3 regions of the Micromonospora sp. NBC_00362 genome follow, and region 2 is predicted to be linked to each of the others. Evidence: riboswitches for the same ligand, from Rfam matches in the RefSeq annotation. Region 2 holds a riboswitch; each other region holds the start of a gene.
The links. A riboswitch is a leader RNA that binds a small molecule or an ion and turns the genes downstream of it on or off. The one in region 2 is predicted to bind cobalamin.

Region 1 (2,260 bases), 1.4 Mb from region 2:
CGAGGCACGGCCCCGGCCGGTGGGTGTGCCGGCGGATCGGCGACGCCAGACGACGAACCCGACCGCCGCCCCGACCGCCGCGACCGCCGCCGCCCAGCCGGCCCAGGCCGGTGCCCCGGGACCGCTCTCCTCGGTCGACCCGGTCGACGGGGCCGCCGCGGCCGGCGGGGTCGACGGATCGTCGGCGGTGGTCGGCACCGCCGAGGCCTGCCCGGACGAGTTGTGCTGCTCGGTGGCGGTCACCAGCGCCGGGTCCGGTTGGGTCGACGGCGGGCTCCACCCCTTCGGCGCTGCCGTCACCCGACCGTCGTAGCGGAAGGTCAGGGTGCCCCGCACGGTGTCGCCGTCCGAGGCGACCGACAGGTAGCTCACCGAGTACTGGCCCTTGGCGGGCAGGTGGGCGACGGACACCACCGCGGGGAACCCCGTCGTGTACTCCCGTGGCTCGAACTGACCGTTGACCAGGAAGTACTCCCGTACCGGCTTGTCCAGTGGCTTCGGCTCCCCATACGACCAGCCGTTATCGACACGGACGCCGCCCGGGGCGGTGATCGTGAAGAACGCATTGGCGGCGGCCTTCTCGGTGAAGTACAGCCGCACCTCCGTCAACGGCTCGCGCACTGCGGCGCCGCTCGCCGGTGTGGACATGGCGAGGGTCCCGTGCGCGGCGGCGGGTTGGGCGGACGCGAGGAGGGCGACCGCCGAGGCGAGGAGGAACGCGAGGAGGCCCGAGACCACCCGCCCGCAAGTCTGGGGGAGACGACGCATCTGGATATCCTCACCCTCGCGAGACTTTTTTCAATAGCTGGCGATCTTCTTCCTCAGACGACAAAAGTTGACGATCAGGCCATCCGTCGCCGCGGCGGGACGCCCCGGGTGGACACATTCCCTGGCCAGCTATGCTGCCGACGGCGCTGGTTCGCCCCGTCGTGACCGGCGGGGCGTCGTAAGAGGGAACCCGGTGAAAATCCGGGGCTGCCCCGCAGCGGTGAGTGGGAACGACCGCCGTCATCAGCACTGGGCCAACGGCCTGGGAAGCGACGGCCAGTAGGGGACCGGCGCGACCGGTCAGGCCCGCGAGTCCGAAGACCTGCCGGCGCCGCGTACACAACCGTGTGCGCTGCCGTCGGCCTCGCGGGTGGGCTGAGCGGGTGACGGGCCGTGCGCGTGGTGCACGGCCAGGTCCTCGTCAGCGTGTGTCCGCGACCCGGCGGTGTGGTTTCCCGAGGGACGGACTGCCGCTGTGCATGACACCACCACCACCACCATCGCCGGCCGAGCGCCGTCGGCGTCGCACCTGACCCTTTCGCAGATCATGGACCAGCACCACACCAACCTGATGGGTACGGTGCACGGCGGCCGGATCCTCAACCTCATCGACTCCGTCGCCGGTGTGGTCGCCGCCCGGCACTCCGACGGGCCGGCGGTGACCGCCGCCATCGACGAGACGGCGTTCCTCCGCGCGGTGCGGGTCGGCGACGTCGTGCACGTCGACGCCCGGATCACCTGGGCCGGCCGCAGCTCGATGGAGGTGGCCGTCAAGGTGACCGCCGACCGGTGGGACCGGGCGGTGCCGCCCACCGACGTGGCCACCGCCCACCTGGTCATGGTCGCCATCGACGACGACGGTCAGCCTCGGACGGTGCCGCCGCTGCTACCGGAGACCGACGGGGACCGGCGTCGGTACCGGGAGGCGGAGATCCGCCGGAAGCACCGACTGGCGCTGCGACGCGCGTTGCTCGACGGTGCCGAAGACGACTGACCAGCGCTCGGGCCCGCCCGTGGCGGCGCTGGCGCGGTCCGAGGAACCCGCCCCGCCGCCTATCCGGTCGGATAGCGTCCACGTGAAGCCTCGATCACGGAGAGTGTGGATGGTTATGCGCGCTGCGGTGTTGCGGGAGTTCAACGTTCCGCTGACGGTCGAGGAGATCGATCAACCCACCCCCGAGCGCGGGCAGGTGCTGGTGCGGATCGTCGCCAGCGGGGTCAACCCGCTCGACACGAAGATCCAGGCTGGAAAGGCCGCGCACGCGCGTGTCGAGCTGCCTGCGGTGCTCGGCCTGGACCTCGCCGGTATCGTCGCGGCGGTCGGCGCGGACGTGACCGGCTTCGCGCCGGGAGACGAGGTGTACGGGCTGTGCGGGGGCGTCGGCGGCCTTCAGGGCTCGCTGGCCGAGTACGCCGCAGTGGACGCCCGGCTGCTTGCCCACAAGCCGAAGGCACTCTCGATGCGGGAGGCCGCCGCGCTGCCCCTGGCGGC
Region 2 (2,260 bases):
CCGGTCCGGCGACGCCGCTCGTGGTGCATCAGGGCCGCGAACAGCAGGCCGATGCCGGTCCAGAGCACGACCTGGGTGCCGAGCGAGGCCAGTCGGAAACTCCACAGCAGGGTCGCCGGGAAGTCCGCCGGAACCTCCTGGAAGGACGGCATCACCACGTACGACACTGCCGTGACCAGGAGGAACCCGCCCACGGCCGCAGCCGCGCGCAACCACGTCGGCGCCTGGGCGCCGACCGACCGGTAGCCCAGCGACCCGGCCCACACGGCCACCAGCCCGAGCACCACCATCAACAGATAGGTGACGGTCCGTTGGTTGATGGTGGCCGGGTCGCCGACCGCCGGTGGGTTCGCCGGGTACTTGAGGAACGGCACGATCACCGCGCCGAGCAGCGCCGCGCCGGCCAGCAGCAAACCCGACCGTCCGTCGTCGTCGCCGCGCCGCCGACGGGACAGCAGGACGTACGCCGTGGCCAGCAGGCCACCCATCGCGGCCCCGAACAGGCCGGTGGCCAGGAACAGCCCGCCGCGCTGACCCGTCCGGCCGACCAGGGCGTCCTCGTGATCGTGGGCACCAGCGGCGGGCTCGGCGTGCGCCGCCGCCTCCTCGATGGCGATGGCCGCCTCGACGTGCGGTTCGCCGGCGACGTACGCGAACGCACCGGCCAGCAGGCCGGCGATCAGGCCAGCCAGCAGCCCGCGGACGAGGACGGCGAGGAACGGGGGAGCGGCGGTGGTGTTCAGTGGCACGGGACGCCCAGCAGGTGCCGGCCGTCGTGCATCAACTCGTGCAGGTACATCCCGCTGCGCGACACCGCGCCCTGGTCGAAGGCGACGAGATACGCCAGCAGGGTGAGTGCGGCAACGGTCGCCAGAGCTGTCCACAGCAGACGGGCACTGCCAGCGGGGTGCACCACCGGCTGGCTGGAAGCGGAGCTAGACATGAATACACGAACCTCCCCAGGGATGACGCGTCCCCATCGCAAGGCTGCGGACGACCGAGCGTCCTGGCTCGCGGCCCCCAGGTGTGGTTGGGAAACCGCTCACAGTGGCGCGACCGCGCCGGATTCACACCGGCTTCCCTCGCGTCGCCGCAGATAGTGGGTCGACGGTATCGGTGCCGCCTCAGGCGGTCAACCCGGGCCCCGCGCCCCGAACGCGTCCACATACCGGTACGCCGACGAGGCGGATCGGCCGCAGGTGCCAGTGGATTCGTCAGACCAAAAGGCGACACTGCCGGAAGCTGGTCGTGACGCGCGTTCCGGGACTCAACAACAGTCTGTTACCGCTAACATGGTCAACCTGCCAGATCGACTCTGTGGCTCCGGGTTGACCCGGAGGGCTCGATCAGCGGCTGGGCGGGGTGTGAGGTGGACGAGAACGCGCCAGGGCGGGTCCCGTGACGACCGGCGACGTCGCGCGACGACCGGGCATCGTCGACGCGCATCATCACCTCTGGGTCCGGGCGCGGCACCCACAGCCCTGGATCGATCCGCACACCATGGCCGCGATCGACGACGACTTCACGCCGCTCGAGCTCGCCCCGGCGACCCGGGCCGCAGGGGTCACCCAGACCGTTGTCGTTCAGTCCGTCGCCGTTCGGTCGGAGACGCCGGAGTTGCTCGGCATCGCGGCCGACGACCCGCTCATCGCCGGGGTCGTCGGCTGGGTCGACCTGAGCGCCGCCGATGTCGACCGCCGCCTTGCCCGACTCCGCAGGGCGCGCGGCGGCGAACGACTGGTCGGGATCCGGCACCTGGTCCAGTCCGAACCCGACCCGACCTATCTCGACCGTCCCGACGTGCGGCACGGCATCGCCGCGGTCGGTGCCGCCGGCCTCGCCTTCGACCTCCTGGTGCGCCACAGCCAGCTGCCGGCGGCCGTCCGGCTCGTCCGCGACATGCCCCAGGTGCGGTTCGTCCTGGACCACCTCGGCAAGCCCCCGCTCGGGCGTGCCGATCTCGGTGACTGGCAGCGCGACCTACGGGCGCTCGCGGCCGAGGCCAACACCACGGCGAAGCTCTCCGGCCTGGTGACCGAGGTGGACGGCGGGTCCTGGACGGCGTCCGACCTGCGGCCCGCGGTCGAGTACGCCCTCGACGTGTTCGGGCCGGATCGGCTGATGTTCGGCTCGGACTGGCCGGTGTGCCTGCTCGCCACCTCGTACACCCGCTGGGTCACCGTTCTGGGTGACCTGCTGGACCCGCTGTCCGACGACGAGCGGGCCGCGATCTGGCGTCAGACCGCCGGCCGGGTCTACC
Region 3 (2,260 bases), 740 kb from region 2:
GCTCCCGCAGCTCGGCCGGGACCTGGTCGAACCAGCGCCGATACGTCGACCCCGGTATCCGGGCCTCGGCGGCGGCCAACTGCTCCGGGGTGAGCCACTCCACGTCGTGACCACCGGCGGCGATCAGCGCGTGGATCAGCGCGTCACCGTCGCCGGGCGGTGGCGCGTCACCCAGGTCGTAGCCGGCCTCGGCCAGCGCGGCGAACAGCCGGACCGCCGAGGCCGGCGTGTCCAATCCGACGGCATTGCCGACCCTGGAGTGCTTGGTGGGGTACGAGCTGAGCACCACGGCGACCCGCTTGTCGGCGTGCGGCACGTACCGCAGCCGGGCGTGGCGCACCGCGATCCCGGCGACCCGGGCGGCCCGCTCGGGGTCGGCGGCGTAGACCGAGAGCCCGTCGGCGTCGATCTGCTTGAACGAGAACGGCACTGTGACGATCCGGCCGTCGAACTCGGGGATGGCCACCTGCATGGCGGCGTCCAGCGGGGACAGGCCGGCGTCGCTGTCGGCCCACTGCGCGCGGGTGCTGGTGAGGCAGAGCGCCTGGATGACCGGCACGTCCAGGGCGGCCAGTGCGCCGACGTCCCAGGCGTCCTCGTCGCCGCCACCGGAGGCGTCGGCGGCGACCGCACCTCCGGCCGCGAGCACAGTGACCAGCAGCGCGTCACAGCGGGCGAAGAGCCCGAGTGGGCCGGCGCCCGCGGTCAGCCCGCGCAGCGAGCCGCAGAAGATCGGCAGCGGGTTACCGCCGGCTTTGTGGACCGCGTCCGCGAGCACGTCGACGAAGTCGGTGTTGCCGGCGAGGGCGTGTGCCCGGTAGAAGACGATTCCCACTGTGGGCCGGTCCGGGTCGGCGGGGTGTTCGCCGTGCACGCCGTACGCCGGGGTGGGCGCGGGTGCGGCGAATCCCTCGCCGGTGAGCAGCACCGTGTCGGAGAGGAACCGGGCCAACTGCCCGAGGTTGTCCGGACCGCCCTCCACGAGGTACACCAGCGACTGGGTGACGACCCCGGACGGCACCGTGGAGATGGCCATCAGCTCGGCGTCGGGCAGCGCCTCGCCGCCGAGCACCACCGTCGGCACGCCGGTGGCGAGCACCGCGGCGAGGCCATCCGCCCACGCCTGCCGACCGCCGAGCAGGCGTACGACGACGAGGGCGACCCCGTCGAGCAGGGCGGGCACCTCCTCGGCGGCGACTCGGGCGGGGTTGGCCAACCGGTAGTCGGCGCCGCTGGCGCGGGCGGCCAGCAGGTCGGTGTCGGCGGTGGACAGCAGCAGGATGCGCACGGCATGCTCCGGAAAGTGACGCCCTGGACCCTCACGGGGGTGACCGGGGCGATGCGAGTGGGTACGGCGTCAGCCGGTACGACGGCCCGCGCGAACGGCGCACCGACGCATGCGTCGGGGCCGGACAGCGCCGGGCGATCAGCTCAGCGGTGCCGGTGGCCGGTGTCCTTGGAACGCACTGCCTGGAGCGCGATACGACGATAGTCGTCGATGAATGAGACGCCGTGCGTCATCGGGTCCTCCTCGGGTGTCCACGCCCTGGGGTACGTCCCGACGGCCGAAGTATCCTGGCTTCCGGATCGACGCTCTCCCCCGGCCTTCCAACCGCAGACACACGGCCGTGACTCACGAGGGGGGATCGCTCCCCGGTGACAGTGGCGGGACCGCGTCGGATTCGCACCGACTTCCTTCACTGCCGTCAGGCCGCGAATGCTGCCACACCGCCGCGCCGCCGGTCAACGCCGGTCCGACCCCGCCGGGCGGACGGGACTCATCGAGATTCAACGATTAATACGAGCGCGACTCCGCGCGACGGAATGCCTCAGATCAATGTGCGACGTCCTTTGCTCTGCTTACCTATGTGCACCAGACACGGAGCGTCACCGGCGCCTATAGGTAAGCAGAGCAAAGGTGGCCGGACGAGTCCTGACCTGCGCCGATCCTCCGGCAGGGCGGTGCCGGCCGACACCCTCACCTAGGATCGGCGAACGCCACACCAGTGTCCGCGATCAATCTCGGAGGTCGATCATCATGGTCGCCCCGCAGTTCCATCACCTGGCGGGCCGTGTCTGGCAGTATCCGGGCGATCCCGACCCGGAGGCGGTCCAGGCCGGTGTCGCCGTCGTCGCCGACGAACGCGGCAGTGTGATGATCGACGCCGGGCAGAGCCCCGCGCACGCCCGCGAGATCCAGGCCGCGCTGGCCGCCGCCGGGCTTCCGGAGCCGCGCTGGCTGGTCTACACCCACCATCAC

Region 1: linked by a shared signal. The riboswitch ahead of OG992_RS01295 (acyl-CoA thioesterase) and the one ahead of OG992_RS07820 (CbtB domain-containing protein) in region 2 are both predicted to bind cobalamin.
Region 3: linked by a shared signal. The riboswitch ahead of cobN (cobaltochelatase subunit CobN) and the one ahead of OG992_RS07820 (CbtB domain-containing protein) in region 2 are both predicted to bind cobalamin.

Annotation. Positions count from the first base shown of each region.
Region 1 is NZ_JAPENH010000001.1:285,145-287,404, forward strand. Features, by position in the region: gene OG992_RS01290 (copper resistance protein CopC) at 1-768, opposite strand, end outside; cobalamin riboswitch at 899-1,113, shown strand; gene OG992_RS01295 (acyl-CoA thioesterase) at 1,316-1,762, shown strand; gene OG992_RS01300 (zinc-dependent alcohol dehydrogenase family protein) at 1,872-2,260, shown strand, end outside.
Region 2 is NZ_JAPENH010000001.1:1,687,299-1,689,558, reverse strand. Features, by position in the region: gene OG992_RS07825 (CbtA family protein) at 1-749, opposite strand, end outside; gene OG992_RS07820 (CbtB domain-containing protein) at 740-943, opposite strand; cobalamin riboswitch at 978-1,133, opposite strand; gene OG992_RS07815 (amidohydrolase) at 1,399-2,260, shown strand, end outside.
Region 3 is NZ_JAPENH010000001.1:950,889-953,148, reverse strand. Features, by position in the region: gene cobN (cobaltochelatase subunit CobN) at 1-1,288, opposite strand, end outside; cobalamin riboswitch at 1,569-1,698, opposite strand; gene OG992_RS04135 (MBL fold metallo-hydrolase) at 2,039-2,260, shown strand, end outside.